3 regions of the Gordonia sp. VNK1 genome follow, and region 3 is predicted to be linked to each of the others. Evidence: predicted binding sites of a transcription regulator. Region 3 holds the regulator's gene; each other region holds the start of a gene.
The links. The regulator LexA, encoded in region 3, represses DNA repair genes until DNA is damaged. The targets are predictions, from matches to a motif close to CGAACANNTGTTCG.

Region 1 (6,937 bases), on a different contig from region 3:
GAAGGAGAAGTGGGAGGTCTACACCGTGCTCGCCGACTCCGACACCTTCGGCACCAGCCCGAAACTCCTGGAACAGAACGCCGCCGAGGAAGCCGAGCAGGGTTCGGTGTGCTGCGGTGGCAACGCCCCCGAACCGGCCGAGGCGCGCACCGCCTGCTGCTGAGGGGGTCGTGGCTCGCGCTCTCGCCTACCGCGCGATGCGGTCGGCGAGGGCGCGGATCCGGTGGGTGATGTCGTCGCGGATCAGCCGCATCCGTTCGACGCCGTCGATGCCCCGTTCGGAAGGTTCGTCGGTGTCCCACACCTCGAGGGCGACGCCGTCGGGTGGGGTGACGTCAGCGGTACCGACCACCACGACCAGGTCCACGGCTTGCATCAGGTCGTCGGTGAGTTGCCGCGGCTGATGTCCGGCGACGTCGGCGCCGACTTCGGCGAGTACCTGGGCGGACAGTTCGTTGACCTGGCCGCCGATCTTCGCACTCGTCCCGGCCGAGGATGGGGTGATCCGGCCGGTGACCGTGGGCGTGAGGTGTTCAGCCATCACCGATTTGCCGCGGTTGCTCACGCACACGAACAACACCTGCGGTGGCGTGCTCACTGGCCGACCCGCTGGTCGGCGGGTACCAGTTCGTCGAGCAGGCCCTCGACCAGTGCGCGGATCTGATCGCGGATCGAGCGGACCGCGTCAATACCTTGGCCGGCCGGGTCGTCGAGGGCCCAGTCGCGGTAGCTGACGCCGGGGAACACCGGGCACGCATCGCCACAGCCCATGGTGATCACGACGTCGGAGGATTCGACAGAGTCGGGGGTGAGGATCTTTGGTGACTGCGCGGAGATGTCGATACCGACTTCAGCCATCGCCTCGACAGCGGCCGGGTTGATCGAGTCGGCGGGCGCGGATCCGGCCGAGCGGACCTCGACGCTGCCCTGGCGAAGAGCGGTGAGGAAACCGGCGGCCATCTGCGATCGGCCAGCGTTGTGGACACATACAAACAGCACGCTAGGTCGAGAGAAAGACATAAGACACAAGCCCTTTCAGCTGTGAGGGAAGCTCGGAAAAGTTAGACCCGTTCGGCAGCGAGTCCGGAGAGAAGCTAGCGAACGCGGGCATCAAGATCGTCGCGGATCGCGCGAACCTCGTTGAGGGGACGGCCCTCGGGGTCTGAGACCGTCCAGTCCAGATAGCGCTTGCCGGGATAGATCGGGCACGCGTCGCCGCAGCCCATCGACACCACCACGTCAGCGGCAGCGACCACATCGTCGGTGAGCGGTTTGGGGTACTCGGTGCCCAAGTCGACGCCGATCTCAGACATCGCCTCGACGACGGTCGGGTTGATCGAATGCGCGGGCACCGATCCGCCGGAGCGCACGTGTACCCGACCGGCGGCGTGATGGGTCAACAATCCGGCGGCCATCTGCGAGCGGCGGGCGTTCTGCACACAGATGAACAAGACCTCGGGCACATCCTTGGGTACCGAACCCTCCGCCTGGGCCAGTGCGCGTAACCGATCAGCAGCGAATCGTCCCGCCAAGGTCGTCAGGTGCGCGTGCACCCGGGAGGTGCGCCGTAACGCGGTGTAGGACTCGAACACACAGCGTTCCACCGTCTGGCGAGACACCACACCCTCGTACTTGGTGGCCAGGTCAGCGGTGGTGCGGGCGAGCACGGTATGGTCATCAACAGTTCGGGTTGGGCGGTGTTCGCCGCGACTCAGCTGCTCGTCCAACACATTCTCAGGCATCGCGACCTGGCTCCTTCGATACATCTGGGCTAGAGGCGGTGCTCGGGCTGGTGAAGCGTTTCCGCAATGCCAGGGACACGTACACGAGGGCGACGAGGACCGGCACTTCGATGAGTGGTCCGATGACTCCGGCGAGAGTCTGGCCGGAGGTCGCACCGTAGGTGGCGATCGCGACGGCGATGGCGAGCTCGAAGTTGTTGCCCGCGGCGGTGAATGCGAGCGTGGTGGTCCGCTCGTAACCGAGTCCCATCACGGCGCCGAGGAGGAATCCGCCGCCCCACATCACCGCGAAGTAGATCAGCAGCGGGAGCGCGATCCGCACGACGTCCCAGGGTTGCGAGGTGATCTGCTCACCCTGCAAGGCGAACAGGATGACGATGGTGAAGAGCAGCCCGTAGAGCGCCCACGGACCCAACCGCGGGAGGAACGAGGATTCGTACCAGTCGCGGCCTTTGGTCCGTTCGCCGATGCGGCGGGTGAGGTAGCCGGCGACCAGGGGGATGCCGAGGAAGATCAGGACCGACTTCGCGATCTGCCACGGCGAGGCGTCGATCGTGGTCTGTTCCAGGCCGAGCCAGCCGGGTAGCACCGAGAGGTAGAACCAGCCCAGCACGGCGAACATGATCACCTGGAACACCGAGTTCAGCGCGACGAGGACGGCAGCGGCTTCGCGGTCACCGCAGGCCAGGTCGTTCCAGATGATGACCATCGCGATGCAGCGGGCCAGTCCGACGATGATCAGTCCGGTCCGGTATTCCGGCAGATCCGGGAGTAGCAGCCAGGCCAGCGCGAACATCAACGCCGGTCCGATGATCCAGTTGAGCAGAAGCGATCCGAGCAGCAGGCGACGGTCACCGGTGACCGAATCGAGCCGGTCGTAGCGCACCTTGGCCAGCACCGGGTACATCATGATCAGCAGGCCGAGGGTGATCGGCAGCGAGATGCCGTCGAGTTCTACCGCCGCCAGGGTGTCACCCAGGCCCGGGACAACTCGGCCGAGCAGCAGGCCGGCGACCATCGCGGCGCCGATCCACACCGGTAGGAACCGGTCGAGCATCGACAACTTTCCCGCGACCGCGGTGTCGGTGGCGGTCACTGGTCGGCCTCGCACGAACGCGTTTCCCCCACGACCGTGGCGAGATCTCCCAGCAGGGCTGACAGTTGTTGCAATGCTTCGGTATTCACGCGGTAGTACACCCAGGTCGCGCGCCGTTCGCTCGTCACCAGACCTGCCTGACGCAGAACCTTCAGATGATGCGAGATCGTCGGCTGCGACAGCTCGAACGGTCCGGAGATGTCGCACACGCACGCCTCGCCGCCCGGATGCGCAGCGACCTCCGAGAGCAACCGCAGCCGAACCGGGTCCGCGAGCGCCTTCAACAGTGGGGTGACAGCCCCGGTCTCGTCAGTGCTGAGGCCGCGGCCGGGTGGCAGCAGGAGATTCTTATTCGACACACGTCAATATTGATACACGTCGATTCAGGCGACAAGACGACCGATCTGGAGGCAGGCTTGTGTTTCGCATCGATATCCACGACACGCTGTCGGTTGGGCTTCGATCGAACCGACCTCGTCGGGTCAGATCACGCTGCCGCACTCAACGCTCAGACGGTGGCTGTTAACAACCCTATCGACCCTGTCGTGCGTCTGGCTATCTCGCAGTGGCCTGATGATGCACCGCGCGGAGTGGTCTCGACGTTCTGCGCCGAACACGGAATTTCCCGGAAGTCGTTCTACGAGTTGCGTAAACGTGCCAAGGACGAGGGGGCCGCGGCGGTGCTGGAACCCCGCACCCGCCGCCCGAAGTCGAGCCCGTCGGCGCTGAGTGACGAGGTCAAGGGCAAGCAGTCGCGGTGCGCGCTGCCCTAGAGGCTTCCGGTCTGGATCACGAACCGATCAGCGTGCATGACAAGATGCAGTCGATGGGCCTGACGGAGGTCCCCTCGACGGCATCGCTGGCCCGTATCTTGTCCTGCTCCGAACTGTCAGTACCTCCGGGACCGTCAGCGTGGATGCAGTCACCTACATATTCGGTGCCATCGAGTTGCCAGCACGCGTCCGGTGCCGGATAGACGAACCGCCGCCACGCCGAGCGAGGCTTCTTCTTCGGTTCACGGTGAGCCACACCGGCCTCGCGGAACACGGTCGTCATCGCCAACACCGACGGAGAGGTCGTTGTCGAGCACCCTCGACCCACTCCCGGAGTTAGCTACGTCGGCAATCGACAACCCCGCGGCCCACGCCCCACGAAGACCAGACCGTCACCGAAGTCCTGACACACCAAGTGTCACCGATGGCCTGACGCAGAACTGTCACCTATGTACCGATACATCACAGACCTAGACGGCCGGTGCGATGACCAGTATCGAACGCATGTTCTATGATGAACGGATGGGTTGGAACCAGGGGCCACCGACGTGGTCGGAGATGGAGCGAGTCCTCTCCGGGCGTGCGCGCGCCTCCGACGGTCACGATCGTCCCGGTGAGTTCTTCGGCCCCGGCGACGGTGGGGACTCGCCGGCCTGGTCACGTAAGCGTGGACCCTACGTGGCGCCGGAGATCCGGACCGAGTCCTCGTCGGTCCGCTACGCGGAACTGCACGCGCACAGCGCCTACAGCTTTCTCGACGGCGCGTCGATGCCCGAGGAGATGGTCGCCGAGGCGCAGCGGCTGGATCTGACGGCATTGTCGATCACCGACCACGACGGCTTCTACGGCGTGGTGCGATTCGCCGAGGCGGCAAGGGAATTCGGCATGCCGACGGTGTTCGGTGCGGAGCTGTCGCTGCAGCCGGATGTGGCCCGGACCGGCGTGACGGATCCGCCCGGCGAACATCTGCTGGTGCTGGCGCGAGACAGTGAGGGATATCGGCGACTGTCGCGGGTGATCGCCGACGCACACATGTCCGGAGGCGAGAAGGGGCTGCTGCGCTACGACGCCGACCGCCTCATCGCCGACGCCGGACATTGGCTGGTGCTGACCGGCTGTCGTAAGGGGGCGGTGCGCCGAGCGCTGGATCGCGGGGGGCTCCCGGCCGCGGAGAAGGCGCTCGGTGGTCTGATCGACCGCTACGGAGCCGGTGGTGTGGTCGTCGAACTCACCGCGCAGGGGCTTCCCGACGACGATGCCCGCAACGCGGCGCTGGCCGGTCTGGCCACCCGGTTCGGGATACCGACGGTGGCCACCGCCGGAGCCCATTTCGCCGGACCGCCACGACGTCGGCTGGCGATGGCGATGGCGGCGGTACGGGCCCGCACCGACATCGAGACCATCGAGGGATGGATGCCCGGGGTCGGCGGAGCGCACCTGCGCAGTGGCGACGAGATGGCTCGGATGTTGCCCGCACATCCCGAGGCGATCGACAACGCCGTGCAGATCGCTGCCGACTGCGCCTTCGAATTGGGTTTGATCGCACCGAAACTGCCGCCCTTCGATGTTCCCGACGGGCACACCGAGGCCACCTGGCTGCGGCATCTCACGATGACCCGGGCCGCCGCGAGGTATGGCACCCCCACGCGGCATCCCCAGGCGTATCGACAGATCGAACACGAACTGGCGATCATCGATACCCTCTCCTTCCCCGGGTACTTCCTCGTCGTCGCCGACATCGTCGACTTCTGCAAACGCAACGACATCCTCTGCCAGGGACGGGGGAGCGCCGCGAACTCCGCGGTCTGTTACGCCCTCGGCATCACCAATGTCGATCCGGTGGCCAACGAGTTGCTGTTCGAGCGGTTCCTCTCACCCGAACGTGACGGGCCGCCCGACATCGACGTCGACATCGAGTCCGACCGGCGGGAAGAGGCGATCCAGTACGTCTACCGGCGTTACGGCCGCGACTTCAGCGCCCAGGTGGCCAACGTGATCACCTATCGGCAACGGTCATCCGTACGCGACAGTGCCAAGGCGTTGGGCTATGCCACCGGGCAGCAGGATGCGTGGGCCACGATGCCGCAGGACGCGCCCGCCGACGTTCGTGAACTTGCCGACGAGATCGGGGGAATGCCAAGACATTTGGGAATCCACTCCGGTGGCATGGTGATCTGCGACCGGCCGATCGCCGACGTCTGTCCCACCGAGTGGGCTCGGATGGCCGACCGCAGCGTCCTGCAATGGGACAAAGATGACTGTGCGGCAATCGGTTTGGTGAAGTTCGATCTCCTGGGTCTGGGGATGCTCTCGGCGTTGCACTATGCGATCGATCTCGTAGCCGAACACAAGGACCTGCACGTCGACCTGGCCACCCTCGACCTCGCCGAGACCGCGGTGTACGACATGTTGTGCCGCGCCGACTCGGTCGGTGTGTTCCAGGTGGAATCCCGTGCGCAGATGGCCACGCTGCCACGCCTGAAGCCCCGCTGTTTCTACGATCTGGTGGTGGAGGTCGCGCTGATCCGTCCCGGGCCCATCCAGGGCGGGTCGGTGCATCCCTACATCCGGCGGCGCAACGGGACCGAGCCGGTCGGCGTCGAGCACCCGTCGATGTTCAAGGCGCTCGAACGCACGCTGGGGGTGCCGCTGTTTCAGGAACAGTTGATGCAGTTGGCCGTTGACGTCGCGGGCTTCGACGCCACCGAGGCCGACCAGTTGCGTCGGGCAATGGGTTCCAAGCGGTCACCGGAGAAGATGCAGCGACTGCGTCAGCGGTTCTACGACGGCATGGAGTCGACCCACGGGATCACCGGGGACACCGCCGACCGGATCTTCGAGAAGATGGCGGCCTTCGCCAATTTCGGTTTCCCGGAAAGTCATTCGCAGAGTTTCGCCTCGCTAGTGTTCTATTCGTCGTGGTTCAAGTTGCATCACCCTGCCGCTTTCTGTGCGGCGTTGCTGCGGGCGCAACCGATGGGCTTCTACTCGCCCCAGTCGCTGGTGGCCGATGCGCGCCGACACGGTGTGCGGGTTCACCGACCCGACATCAACCGTTCACGCGCCGAGGCGACCCTGGAAAATCATGGGGAGGAGGTCCGGCTGGGCTTGTCTGGGGTTCGTGGGGTGGGCGACGAGGTGGCCGAACGGATCATCGAGGCGCGTTGTGCCGACGGCGACTTCACCGGTCTCGCCGATCTGTCCCGACGAGCCGGGTTGACCACCCGGCAATTGGAGGGACTGGCCGGGGCGGGGGCCTTCGAGACGTTCGGACTCAGTCGGCGGCAGGCGTTGTGGGAGGCCGGTGCGGCGTCGACGGCGCGTCC
Region 2 (6,937 bases), on a different contig from region 3:
CTCGCCGCAGACGACGATCTCTCTCATCCAGCCACTCCCGCGTTCACCTCGCCCGCCATCCCGTTCACTGCAGACCCAGTGTGCCATCCCGGGGTGCTAGATTCGGCTGACATGAACGAGTTGCCCGCGGGTCCCGATGCGGTGCTGCTCGACTTCTCCGCCGACGATGACCCCACCCTCGCGGTACGGCACGCCGAGAGCGTTCTCCGGCAAGCACATTCGGCCGGAGCCCTGTCGACCCTCACCGAGATCGTGCCCAGTGCGACGACCGTCCTGGTGCAGTTCGAGGGGGGTTCCGGCGCGGATTCGCTGGGCATCGCCCGCGTACTACGGGGCGCGGGCCGCGATGAGGTGGGCTCCGGCGATCCGGTCGACGAGGTACGGATCGTGGTCCGCTATGACGGCGCCGACCTCGACGACGTGGCGCAACAGGTGGGCACGACGGTTGCCGGGGTGATCGCATTGCACACGCGCACCCGTTGGCGGGTGCAGTTCATGGGATTCGCCCCGGGTTTCGCCTATCTGGTTCCCGACGACGATGCCGACAATCCCCTCACCCGGGTGCGCCGCCGCAGCGAGCCACGCACCCGGGTCCCCTCCGGGGCCGTCGCCATCGCGGCCGGTTACAGCGCGGTGTATCCGCGGTCGAGTCCGGGCGGCTGGAACCTGCTGGGGCACACCGGTATCACCGTGTGGGACGAGAGCGCGACACCACCGTCGCTCCTCGCGCCGGGCACGCTGGTCCGGTTCGAGGCGGACGAGATCCGGCGATGAGCACACTCGAGGTCATCACCCCCGGTCCGCTGGCCACGATCCAGGATCTCGGGCGCTCGGGGTACGCCCATCTCGGGGTCCCCGTGTCCGGCGCCGCCGACCTGGTGTCACTACGTCTGTCCAATCGCCTTGTGGGAAACCATGAGTCGGCCGCGGTCATCGAGACAACGCTGGGCGGGTTGCGGATTCGGGCCGACCGGGAGACGATCATCGCGGTCACCGGCGCCGCCACACGGGTCATGATCGATGATGCTCCCATCGGCCTCGGCGTGATGGCCACCGTGAAACCCGGTGCGATACTGAGTATTTCTGCACCGACCTGGGGATGCCGGAACTATCTCGCGGTGCGGGGCGGAATCGATGTACCGGCGGTCCTCGGGTCCCGGTCGACCGACACGTTGTCCGGACTGGGCCCACCCGCCATCGCCGCCGGTGACACCCTGCCCGTCGGGAACGCCGCGTCGGCGTGGCCGGCGGCCACCTTCGCGCCGGTCCGCACCGACCATCATCACCAGGTGGTGGAACTCGATGCGGTCACCGGGCCACGGCATGCGCATGTGGTGAGCCACGAGATCCTCTTCACCGGGGTGTGGGAGGCGAGCGCCGAGGCCGACCGCGTCGGGGTGCGATTGGTTCGGCCGGAGTCCAGTGCCGCACCACTTCTGGAGCATCGAACCGAACTGCCGGAACTGCTGTCGGAAGGCGTTGCGCACGGCTCGATCCAGATCCCGCCCGGAGGGCGGCCGGTGATCTTTCTCGCCGACCATCCCGTCACCGGCGGCTATCCGGTCGTCGCCGTGCTGACGGCGGCGGCGCTGTCGCAGGCAGCCCAGCTTGTGGCCGGAGACCTCCTTCGTTTCCGGGCGCGCTGATACCGCGGGCGTCAACGCTGACACCGTCAACGCCGACACCTCAGAAGGGTGGTGGCGCGCCGTCATCGGGCACGACGGGGTATCGCTTCTTGCGTCGTCGTGGGCGTGGCGGGTTCAACGGGTCGACGCCGTCGGCGATGCGGGCGCGGTTGCGTTCCCGTTCGCGGCGTCGCCGTTCATATTTGGCGGCGAGCCGATCCCGCTTACTGGTCGAGATGACGCCCGGTTCCCGTGGTGTCGGTGGTGCGGCGGGTGGGTCGGCGAACCGGTAGCGCCGTAGCCCGCCGAAGAAATCTTCGAGGGTTTCCGCCGGTCCCGGAATGTTCAGCCCTTCCGGGGTGGTGAAAATCGTGACCAGTCGGCCGTTCTCATCCCGGTACTGATCATCGAGCCAGCGAGAGTGCGTTTTCTGCAGGTGATGTCCACGGCACTTCGCGTTCAGCCCGTCGGGAGTGGTCTGCCCACCGAGGTCGGGATGCTCGTGGTCGTACTCGTGCACGTGATCGCAATCCCCGTCGAACGCACTACCTCGGCACGCTGGGATCACGCACTCACCGTGACGCATCCGGATGAACTCATCCAACGCCGTCGACAACCGGTACGGATCCGACGGCAACGCCGACGGGAGTTCGACGTCCTCGGGACTCACACCCCTGGGCACCAGCCGTCGGATCGTGGTGGGGTATCGGCTGATCAGGTCGAGGATCTGTTCGGGGATGACCGCGCCCTGCCCGACGAGGTAGCCGAGGTTGCCGTCGATCGGCGTCTCGGCGGCCGATTCGGTGTCGGCAGAGGATGATTCGCTGCCGGTTGGCGCGGTGTCGGATTGGTCGGTGTCGGTCGCCGCATCAGGACACCGGTCATCGGCAGCAGCGCTCTCCTTGGGCATCGACATCCGCGCCACACCCGCGCGGGTATCCGCGGGCGGCTCCCGCTCAGTGTCGGGTCCGCGTGCGAGTTCCGTTTCGGCAGTTCCATTCTCCGCGTCAGAGCCGCTCTCCTCGAGCAAGGACATCTGCGCCACACCCGCATCGGTGGCGGCATCCGCAGTCGACTCGGGCTCAAGAGCCGGTTCTGGCTTCGGTTCCGGCCGCCGGACCTGCACCACCGATTCGGCTGCACCACCTCCGGATTCGCGGTCGGCGGCAGAACTCCGCTGTTCCTGCGCCTGCTGCTCCCGCTGCTCCTGTTCCTGCTGTTCTTGTTGTCGTTGGCGTTCCTCGATCGCCGCGGCGGTGGTCTCATCGGCAATGACGTGCAACACGATCTGCACATCCGGAATACACCCCGGCTCCGGGATCACCGACGGACAGTCCTCACGCCCGCACTCACACGCGAACTGCGTCCCCGACAACAACGAGTACATGGCATCGGCCTGACGTTGCCGCCGCGTCCGCGGATCCTTCCGGCAGGCGCAGTCGGCCAGGGCCGCGATCGTCTTCTCCGCGATCGTGATGTTCTCCGCGGACATGGTGCCGGTGATCTCCCCGGTCCCATCCCCCTCGAAATGAGTGAACACACCCCGCTTGTCCAGGTTCCGCTTCCGCGGTTCCCGCACCGCGTCCGGTGCGTGCTGGAAGACGATCTTGTCGACCATGTCCCGCAAACTCGTCGCCGGCCACTGCCCCTGCCTGCTGAACAACCGCTCCGCGATCGCCGCATCCACCAGGGCGGTGTTCGGATGCAAGGCCGGTCCCGGATCGAGCAGGTTGGTGCGGTCGATCAAGGTGCGGAACTGACTGTGACTGATCCGCCCCTCACGTAATGCCCGCCCGGTCTTCGGCAGGCGGGTGGCCATCACGATCGCCTCATCCAGCATCCGCCGGGTGGTCACCATCGCGAGATTCCGAGTCCGGGACATGTGTTCGGCCGCGATCTGCGCGTACTCCGCCGACTCATCCAACGGCCGGTCGGTCAGACACCTCACCACATAGGCGGTGAAGTACGAGTCCAGCCACGCCATATAGGAGCGGCACCGGTCCAGTTCGGTCATCGCGACCAGCACCTCGTTGATCGAATGCTGATCCAGCCGATCCGGATCCACCCCGAACAGAAACTCCGGCGGCAACCCCGGCCACGGCGACGGGCCCTGCTTCAGCAACGCATCACGCACATCCCCACGAATCCGCGCGCTCCACGGAATGGTGCTCACTCCTCGCCCCCTCGAACAAGATGACCGTCGAAGCTCTCTTCGATCTGACCATCATTGTAGAGACGGCCACCGACAAAAACTTCTGACGAGGACGCCCACCCCGGAATCTGTGGACACCCGTGGGCGGTGCGCGCCCACATTGACACCCCAATGAGACGCTTCTAAACTTTCGTCTCATGACTCAGGTTTCGCCCGCCCCCGCCACCGACGCGAGTGACACCACCGCCTCGGAGGTCGCCGACGCCACCGCCTCCGACGCCGCGCGCGACGAGTACGCCCCGCTGGGACCGGGATCCAAGACGTGGGAGACCTGGGGAACCTGGACCGGCATGTTCCAGGGGCTGTGGGCGGGATCGATGCAGAACATGCATCCGAAACTCGGCCAGGCCGTCTGGGATCACTCGGATTTCTTCGGTGAACGCTGGGAACGTCTGATGCGCTCGTTGTATCCGATCAGCGGTGTCATCTTCGATCCCGTCGCCACCGACGGCGTCGCGGAGACCGGCCACGAGGTCCGCGACTATCACCGCACGATCAAGGGCACCATGCCCGACGGGTCGCGCTACCACGCACTCGACCCGGACGTCTTCTACTGGGCGCATGCCACCTTCTGGTACGGCAATGTCCGTCTGTGTGAACGTTTCGGGCCGTGGCTGACCGAGGATGACAAGCGGCAACTGTTCGAGGAATCCAAGGCGTGGTACGCACAGTACGGCGTCTCGATGCGTCCGGTACCGGACACCTACGAGGACTTCCTCGAGTACTGGGACCACATGTGCCGCAATGTTCTTCGCGATCACGAGTCGGTCCGGACGGTCCTCGACATCTCCACGCTGCCCCCGCCGCCGTTCTTGTCGTTCATCCCGAAAGGGCTCTGGCACCGGCACATCGCGCCGCGGAACGCGAAGGCGTTCCTCTGGCTGACCACCGGGTTCTACGACGAGCCGATCCGCGAGATGATGAATCTGCCGTGGACCGAACGTGACGAGAAGCTGTTCCGGTTGCTGGGCAGGGCGATCAACCTCGTCATGAACCGGCTCACCCCGAAACGGTATCTGCGCCACCCGCGTCCACGCGATGCGTGGGACCGTGTCAACGGCCGCGTCCCGAAGGACGCACCACTCGTGCAGACCCCGGCGCGCAATCTTCCTTCAGAATCCGAGCGCGACAACCCGATTCACTATTGCCCGGTGCACGCCGCACGTCGGGCAACGTACCCGGGTATGGTCACCGGCGACTGACCTACTGTTGCCCGCGGCCGCGCACCATCGCCTGTCGCACTCGGGCGGCGTCACGTTGCGCATACGGATTGGATTGTCCGGCACGAGATCCGGCAAGTTTGGCGCCGATGTGCTCACCGACGGTGATCGGTGAGTATCGACTGCCGGCGCCGACACAACTCGGCAGCGTCGAGATGGTGGCGTCGATGTTGCCGTCGTGGAAGTACGCGGCCGACCGTCGCCGTTCGATGGTGCCGTCGACGATCGGCGGCTTCACCCGATGCAGCGTGGACATCCACCGCTCGTTGGTCCAGCGCGCCATGAGATCGCCGAGATTGATCAGGAGCGCGCCGTCGGCCGGTGCCACGTCGTGCCAGTTTCCGTGGTGATCAAGGACCTGCAGCCCCTTGACCTGATCGGCCCACAGCACGGTGGCGATCCCGTAGTCGGTGTGCTCCCCCATGCCGGTGAGCTCTCCGTCGATGTCCACCTCGCCGGGTGGCAGTGCGTAGTTGTTCATCCGCAGCACGTCGAGTGAGTGGTCGGTGTAGGCGTCGAAGAACTCCGGCGGCAGGTCCAGGGCATCGGCGAAGATGCGCGTCAGGGTGCGCGCGACCCGTCGCGCCTCGGCGAAGTACGCGGACACCGCCGCCTGAAAATGATCGACCGACGGCCAGGTGTTGTCGGCGTAGTGATCATCGGGCAGTGCCAGGGCGGGGTACTCGCGGGCCTCCACCCCGACGTTGAATGCCTCGAAGAAGTCGTTCATCCGTCCCGCGGACTCCACTCCGAGACTCAACGACAGTGACTCCGACTTGGGCGGGGCATAGCCACGGTTGATCTCCGGCGGTGTCCGGTAGGCCTTCTTCTCCTCGAGCGGCAGCGCGAAGAAATCGTCCATCACCGCGGTGAACTCGTCGAGCACCACCGCCGGGACCTGGTGGCCGACGATCTGCATGAAGCCCACCGAACTGGCCGCGTCGTCGATCTGCGCGGCCACCACCGCACGATCGGCCGGATCACCATTGGCCGTGTACGCCGTGATGTCGATGACGGGCACATGGAAGGAATCCACCGAGGACTCGACGGTCGCAGTCATGGCTCCCATGGTCGCACCGAACCGAGGGCCTCGCTGAGCGCCGTGAACGGTGTGTTGAGCGCTGTCAGTGAGGGTGAGAGCGCTGTCAGTGCGGTCTGAGAGCCTCAGGCGTGCTGGCCGACGCGATAGCGGACGAAGGACGGGATCGCGATCGCGGCGATCAGCGTCGCGATGATCACGCCGACGCCGCCGAGCGCGGTCGTCAATGCCACACCCGCGGTGGCCGCGGCCGCACCGTGCAGCACGTCGGCGATCCGGGGGCCGCCGGCGACGACGACGATGAAGACACCCTGCAGCCGGCCGCGGACCTCGTCGTTGGCGGCGGCGAGCAGGATCGATTGACGGAAGGCGGCCGAGGCCATGTCGGCGGCGCCGCCGACCATCAGCAGCACCAGCACGATCGGCAGCATCGGCAGCGCCGCACCGCCCGCGAAGCCGACCGCCACGCCGGCCGCTGCGATCGCCGCACCCCAGATGAGGATGCAGACGATCACTGCCAGGCCTTGCCGCTGCACCCGACTCACCCACCCGGAGAAGACACCGCCGACCACGGCGCCCGCGGAGATCGCGATGAACAGCAACGCGAACGCCCATCCGCCGCCGGACGGTCCGCCGAAGTTCTCGTGGGCCATCTGCGGGAACAGTGCGCGTGGCATGCCGAAGATCATCGCGATCAGGTCGACGAGGAACGAGGCCATCAGCACGCGGTGTCCGGCCAGGTAGCGCAGGCCCTCGAGGACCGACCGCAGACCGGCGACCTTGGGCGCCTGGTCGCTCTCCGGCGGCAGTTTCGGCAGCCGGATCACCGCCCACAGCGTCG
Region 3 (6,937 bases):
GGTCACCGCGCTGGTGACGCGACTCGGCGGGCCGACCAGTCACACCGCGATCATCGCCCGGCAGCTGGGCATCCCGTGCATCGTCGCGGTCGCCGACCTCGACGAGGTACCCGCCGGAACCCTGGTGCTCGTCGACGGCACCGCCGGAACCGTTGTGCTGGAACCGGATCCGGAGCAGGCGCAGGCGGCCGTCGACGAGAGCCGGCGCGAGGCGGAACTCGTCGCGGGCTGGTCGGGGCCGGGGCACACCGCCGACGGTCACGAGGCGGCCATCCTGGCCAACGTCGCCGACGGTGTCTCCGCGCGCGCCGCCACCGCCTATCCGGTCGAGGGAGTGGGCCTGTTCCGGACCGAACTGGCCTTCCTCGACAGCGCCGAGGCACCCACGGTGGCCGAGCAGACCGAGCTCTACCGCGAGGTGCTCGAGGCGTTCGGGGGCAAGAAGGTCGTCGTGCGGACGCTCGACGCGGGTTCGGACAAGCCGTTGAAATTCGTCGACCACGGCACCGAGGCCAACCCCGCTCTGGGGGTCCGGGGTAATCGGATCACCGCTCGGCATCCGGAGATCCGCGCCGGGCAACTCGACGCCATCGCGGCGGCCGCCCGGGAGACCGGCAGCACTCCATGGGTGATGGCACCGATGATCGCCTCGGCCGACGAGGCCGCGGAGTTCGCGGCACAGGTCCGCGGGCGTGGTCTGGTCGCCGGGGTGATGGTCGAGATCCCGTCCGCCGCGATCCTCGCGTCGTCGATCCTCGCCGAGGTCGACTTCGTGTCGATCGGAACCAACGATCTGACGCAGTACACGATGGCCGCCGACCGCATGTCGGCCGATCTGGCCGAACTCACCGATCCGTGGCAGCCCGCGGTGCTCGCGCTCATCTCGATGGTGGCCGAGGCCGGGAAACGTACGGGTAAACCGGTCGGCGTCTGCGGTGAGGCCGCCGCCGACCCGCTGCTGGCCTGCGTACTCGTCGGACTCGGCGTCACCTCGCTGTCGAGTGCTCCGGCGGCGTCGGCGGCGGTCGGTGCCAAACTCGGCGGCGTCACACTCGATGCGTGCCGTGCCGCGGCGAGTGCTGCCCTCGCGACCGCCTCCCCGGCGGCCGCACGTGAGGCCGCCACCGCGGCGCTCGCCGGCTGAATTTCGGCGAGCGCCGCACCGGGCGGGCCCGGAGCCGGATCAGATCCGGCGCATCACCGTGACGACCTTGCCCAGGATGGCGGCGTCGTCGCCGGGGATGGGTTCGAAATGCTCGTTGTGCGGCATCAGCCACACGTGACCGTCCTTGCGCTTGAAGGTCTTCACGGTCGCCTCGCCGTCGATCATCGCGGCGACGATGTCACCGTTGTCGGCCACGTTCTGCTGCCGGACGACGACCCAGTCGCCGTCACAGATCGCGGCGTCGATCATCGACTCGCCGACCACCTTCAGCAGGAACAGTGAACCCTCGCCGACGAGTTCACGCGGCAGCGGGAAGACGTCCTCGACGGCCTCCTCGGCGAGGATCGGTCCACCGGCCGCGATGCGCCCGAGAACCGGGACGAAGGTCGGGGCGGGCAGATTCGACGCGACCGCGGTGTCGTCCGGTGGGGTGTGCTCGCCGTCCTGCACGTTGACCGCGCGTGGGCGGTTGTGGTCGCGCTTGAGCAGTCCCTTGCGTTCCAGTGTCCGCAGCTGATGGGCGACCGACGACGTCGAGGCCAGCCCGACGGCGTCGCCGATCTCGCGGATGCTCGGCGGATAGCCGCGCTCGCGCACCGACTTGCGGATCACATCGAGCACGCCCCGCTGACGCGGCGTGAGCGAGGCCTCCGCGGCCGCCGCGTCGAACGGGACCTCCGGCTCGTCGGCGGCGGCCGATCCGCGGCCGCGCTTGGTCGACGACGTCGACGTCGTCGAACGTCGGTTCTTCTCACTCATCGGGTGTTCGATCCTTTCGGTCGGAAACTCTGTTGTGGTCGGACGGTGTTGTCGGTGGTCCGGTGCGGTCGGTTGTCCCGTGCAGTCGGTGGTCCGGTGCGGCCGGGGTTTGTCCGCGGGTCTGCGCTGCTGGTCAACGGCCAGGTTAGTCCAGGTCACCGACAACTTCAAACATTTGTTCGACGTGTTGCGAGAAATTGTCGGAGGTGCGTGATAGAACTTCGAACATCAGTTCCTCGAACGAGTGATCGAGATCGGAGACTCTCATGCAGAACACCTTGGTTCGCAGTGAAACCGCAGGTCAGGCGCGTCGGGCGACGGTTCGGCGCACCCCGTCCGGTGCCCGTTTCGGTGCCGCTCCCGATGCCCGGGGTGCGGCGCGAGACGATGTCACGCCCCGGCGCGGCGCGATCGTGCATGCCGGACGGCCGGTGCCGGCTCGCCGCGCCACCCCGGCGGCGCGGCACCGGCACCTCCACCGCCCGGCCGACAATCGTCCGGTCGACCGGCCCCGGGTCGCGATCCCCAGGCGCCCGGCCGGGACGCCGTGCGCCGCGCCCGCGTCGCAGTCCCGTCGGGCGGGCCGTCGCGGTGCCGCGGTGGCCCTGCTGACCGGGGTGGCGCTGGCGATGCTGGTGTGGCTGATCGGTGTCGCCGGCAGCGATTACCAGGAATCCACCGCCCCCACGCCGGTGGCCACGCAGGTGGTGCACGTCCGGGCGGGGGAGTCGCTGAACTCCGTCGCCGCGCGCGTCGCGCCCGAGATGCCGCGGCAGGCGGTCATCGACGAGATCGTCGAGCTCAACGACATGGGTGGCAGCGCCCTGCGTGTCGGTCAGGCGCTGCTGACGCCCGCATATCGCTGAGCGGTGAGGCGCTATTCTCGATGCATGCGCTGCCCGTTCTGCAGGAATGATGACACCAAGGTCATCGACTCCCGAGTCGCCGACGAGGGACAGGCGATCCGTCGTCGCCGTTCGTGCAGCGCCTGTGGCCGACGATTCTCCACCGTGGAGACCGCCGTGCTGGCGGTGGTTAAGCGCAACGGCGTCACCGAACCGTTCAGTCGGGAGAAGGTGATGCGCGGGGTGCGCCGCGCCTGCCAGGGACGGCACGTCCACGAGGACGATCTGGCCCAGTTGGCGCAGCAGGTCGAAGAGACGGTGCGCGCCTCGGGCGTCGCGGAGATCCCCAGCAACGAGGTCGGTCTCGCCATTCTCAAACCGTTGCGTGACCTCGACGAGGTCGCCTATCTCCGGTTCGCGTCGGTGTACCGGTCGTTCGATTCCCTCGAGGACTTCCAACGCGAGATCGACGATCTGCAGGGCAATCTCACGCGGCGCAACGGCACGGATGCGCCCGATGCCCTCTCAGCCGAGTCGATCCAGGGTTCGTAGCGCACGCTTCTCCGAGATCGGATATCGGGTGCCCAGCCGCTGGGCGAACAGACCCACCCGCAGTTCCTCGACCATCCAATGCGCCTGTTCGTTGACGAGATCGCGACGGGCCTCGGGTACCTCGGCGAGTCGCTGATTCCACCGCCCGGTGACCCGGTCGAGCGTGCCCATGGCCGCCCGGTCCCGGTCCGCCGATCCCGGAAGGTGTTCCAGCCGTTCGCGTGCGGCCGCCAGATATCTCGGGAGTTCGGCCAGGTGCTCACGCGGGGTGGCCAGCACGAAGCCGTCGAAGATCAGGTTGGCCAGTTGCTCGGCGACGTCGTCGGCGGCGACCTGACCGGAATGCTCATCGATCGCCTGACGCAGCGGCGCGACCATCCGGAGTGCGTTGACGGCCGAGGCGAGATACTCCGGTGCGGCCGAACGTACGCGCGGACCGAGTGCGGCGGCCAGCGCATCGAACTGCTGCGGTGACCGCACCCGGGCCGCCGCGTCGACGTCGACGAGGTCCCGGATGGCCCGCCTGGTGCAGTCGGCGAAGAACTCGCTGGAATCCCGGTAGGGGTTCTGGCTCAACGCGAGTCGCCCGGCGGGGTCGAGGCCCGACGATGCCTTCGACGAGAGCCCGGTGATGGTGTGGTCGAGCAGCGCGATGACACCGACGACCCGCATCCGGTTGGCCTCGTCCTCGGTGGCGGCGGTGGCCCGCGCGACGCCCACGGATCGGCCGGGATCCCCGACGGCACGCAACGTGGGATGGCGGGTGATGTGTTGGCCCGCGACGTCGGCGGTCTCGGTGGCCGCCAGGGTGCCGAGCCCGTCGGCGGTCCAGGTGGTGTACACCGCGGCCGGGGGTGTCGGTCGACGGTCCGCTCCGTCGGCGGTGAGATCTGTGAACGACTTGCTGCGCCTGCGGATCTCGCCCGAATCGTCGATGACGGCGAAGGTGATCCGCAGGTGGGCGGGCAGGCGGTCGACGGCGAAGTCCGCCGGTGTCACGGTGTGCCGGGTGATCGTCGACAACTCGCGGGCCAGCCCACGGACCAGTGGTTCGGAGCGCGGCGTCAGCCGGGACAGGGCCAGATCGGCGAAGCGCTGTGCCGGGGCCATTGTCTTGCGAAGCTGTTTGGGCAGGGTCTTGACGAGTTCGGTGGCCAGTTCCGATCGCATTCCCGGTACCAGCCAATCGAATCCGGCGTTGCGGACGTGGGGGAGCAGGGCCTGCGGAATGACGACGGTGACCCCGTCGTCGGGTGCGCCCGGCTCGAATCGGTAGCGCAGTTCCAGGCGGGTGTCGCCCTGCTGCCATGCCCCCGGATAGTCGGTGTCGGCGACGGCGACGTCGGCGGCCACATCGGCGGGGGTCAGATCCAGCAGGGTCGGGTCGGTGCGCCGCGCCGACTTCCACCACGTGTCGAAATGCCGCGCCGAGGTCACCTCGGCGGGGATGCGCTTGTCGTAGAACTCGTAGAGCTGCTCCTCGGAGATCACCACGTCGCGACGCCGGGCGCGGTGCTCGACGTCGGCGGCCTCGGTCAGCAACTGCCGATTCTGTTCGAAGAAACGATGATTCGTCCGCCAGTCGCCCTCGACGAGGGCATGGCGGATGAACAGGTCGCGCGACACCTCGGGGTCGATCGGGCCGTAGTTGACGCGTCGGCGCGCCACCAGCGTCACGCCGTAGAGGGTGACGCGCTCATAGGCCATCGCGGCGCCGCGCGTGGAGGACCAGTGCGGTTCGCTGTGGGTGCGTTTCACCAGATCGCCGGCGAGCTTCTCCGCCCACAACGGGTCGACCCCGGCCACCGTGTGCGCGAACAGCCGGGACGTCTCGATGATCTCGGCGGCCATCAGGAAGGCCGGCGGTTTCCTGGACACCGACGACCCGGGGAAGATCATCAGCGTGGTGTTGCGGGCACCGGTGTACTCGCGGCCCTCGGCGGCCCGGACCGCGATGTTGCCGAGCAGGCCGGCGAGGATGGCGCGATGGATCGCGTCGGCATTCGGTTCGGTCTCGGGGATCTGCCAGTCGAGGTCGATGACGATTCCGCGCAACTGGCGGTGCAGGTCCTGCCATTCGCGGATGCGCAGGTAGTGCAGGAACTCGCGTTCGCAGGTGCGTCGGAACTGATTGGCCGACAACTCCTTACGTTTCTCCTGCACATATCGCCACAGCTGCGTATAGCTCAGGAAGTCCGAACCGGGGACGGCGAAACGCCGATGACTGGTGTCGGCGGCCTCCCGGTGTTCGGCCGGGCGTTCCCGGACGTCGGGAATCGACAGGGCGGCCGCGATCACCAGCACGTGGTCGAGGCAGCCCTCGTCGCGGGCGGCCACCAGCATCCGGGCGATCCGCGGATCGACCGGGATGCGGGCCATCGTGGCGCCGACCTTCGTCAGGCGCACCTCGCCCTTGTCGCGGCCGCCGGCGTCCGGTCCGCTGCCGCGTCCGGAGCCCTTGCCCGGCACCGTGATCGCTCCCAGTTCCGACAGCACGCCGACGCCGTCGCGGACCGCCCGGGAATCCGGCGGCTGCACGAAGGGGAAGTCCTCGATGTCGCCGAGACGCAGGGACGTCATCTGCAGGATGACCGACGCGAGATTGGTGCGCAGGATCTCCGGGTCGGTGAAGGCGGGCCGCGCATCGAAGTCGGATTCGGAGTACAGCCGGATGCAGATACCCGGGGCCACACGTCCACATCGACCGGCGCGCTGGCGGGCACTGGCCTGCGACACCGGTTCCACCGGCAGCCGCAGGACCTTGGTGCGGGTGGAGTAGCGGGAGATCCGCGCGGTGCCCGAGTCGATCACGTACCGGATTCCGGGAACGGTCAGCGACGTCTCGGCGACGTTGGTGGACAACACGATTCGTCGTCCGTCCGACGGCGTGAACACGCGCTGCTGATCGGCGATGGACAGCCGGGCGAACAGCGGGACGACCTCGGCGCCCGCGGCGATGCGGCGCGACAACGACGCCGCCGCCTCCCGGATGTCGCGTTCGGTGGGCAGGAACACCAGGATGTCGCCGCGACCGGCGGTGCCCCACAGTTCGTCGATGGCGGCGTCGACGCCCTGGAACAGATCGAGGTCGGCGTGCTCGCCGCCACCGCGTTCGTCGCCGGCATCCGGGTCCTCACGCAGGGTCAGTGGCCGGTAACGCACCTCGACGGGATAGGTCCGACCCGACACCTCGATCACCGGCACCGGTGTGCCGGAGTCGGTGGTGAAATGCCGGGCGAATCGGCCCGGTTCGATGGTGGCCGAGGTGATGATCACCTTCAGATCGGGACGGCGCGGCAGCAGCCGTCGCAGGTACCCGAGGATGAAGTCGATGTTCAGCGACCGCTCGTGGGCCTCGTCGACGATGATCGTGTCGTAGTGGCGCAGCATCGGGTCGGTGGAGATCTCCCGGAGCAGGATGCCGTCGGTCATCACCTTGACGAGCGTGTCGGCGCCGGAGCGATCGGAGAAGCGCACCGAGTAGCCGATGGCCTCACCGATCCGTGTTCCGGTCTCCTCGGCGATCCGCCGGGCCACCGAACTCGCCGCGATGCGGCGGGGCTGGGTGTGGCCGATCGCGCCACGCACACCGCGGCCGAGTTCGAGGCAGATCTTC

Region 1: the regulator LexA is predicted to act here: its motif matches at 4,109-4,122, upstream of ABLE94_RS08340 (error-prone DNA polymerase).
Region 2: the regulator LexA is predicted to act here: its motif matches at 3,827-3,840, upstream of ABLE94_RS23810 (DUF222 domain-containing protein).

The regions. Positions count from the first base shown of each region.
Region 1 is NZ_JBDZDJ010000005.1:177,945-184,881, reverse strand. It holds gene ABLE94_RS08380 (ArsI/CadI family heavy metal resistance metalloenzyme) at 1-163, shown strand, start outside; gene ABLE94_RS08375 (arsenate-mycothiol transferase ArsC) at 188-598, opposite strand; gene ABLE94_RS08370 (arsenate reductase ArsC) at 595-1,020, opposite strand; partial or broken gene ABLE94_RS08365 (arsenate reductase/protein-tyrosine-phosphatase family protein) at 1,095-1,742, opposite strand; gene arsB (ACR3 family arsenite efflux transporter) at 1,735-2,838, opposite strand; gene ABLE94_RS08355 (ArsR/SmtB family transcription factor) at 2,835-3,197, opposite strand; partial or broken gene ABLE94_RS08350 (helix-turn-helix domain-containing protein) at 3,354-3,790, shown strand; gene ABLE94_RS08340 (error-prone DNA polymerase) at 4,134-6,937, shown strand, end outside.
Region 2 is NZ_JBDZDJ010000028.1:36,440-43,376, forward strand. It holds gene ABLE94_RS23795 (carbohydrate kinase family protein) at 1-27, opposite strand, end outside; gene ABLE94_RS23800 (5-oxoprolinase subunit B family protein) at 112-774, shown strand; gene ABLE94_RS23805 (5-oxoprolinase subunit C family protein) at 771-1,646, shown strand; gene ABLE94_RS23810 (DUF222 domain-containing protein) at 1,687-3,798, opposite strand; gene ABLE94_RS23815 (oxygenase MpaB family protein) at 3,975-5,039, shown strand; gene ABLE94_RS23820 (isopenicillin N synthase family dioxygenase) at 5,041-6,126, opposite strand; gene ABLE94_RS23825 (MFS transporter) at 6,222-6,937, opposite strand, start outside.
Region 3 is NZ_JBDZDJ010000003.1:38,778-45,714, reverse strand. It holds gene ptsP (phosphoenolpyruvate--protein phosphotransferase) at 1-1,144, shown strand, start outside; gene lexA (transcriptional repressor LexA) at 1,184-1,924, opposite strand; gene ABLE94_RS04145 (LysM peptidoglycan-binding domain-containing protein) at 2,191-2,790, shown strand; gene nrdR (transcriptional regulator NrdR) at 2,815-3,321, shown strand; gene hrpA (ATP-dependent RNA helicase HrpA) at 3,295-6,937, opposite strand, start outside.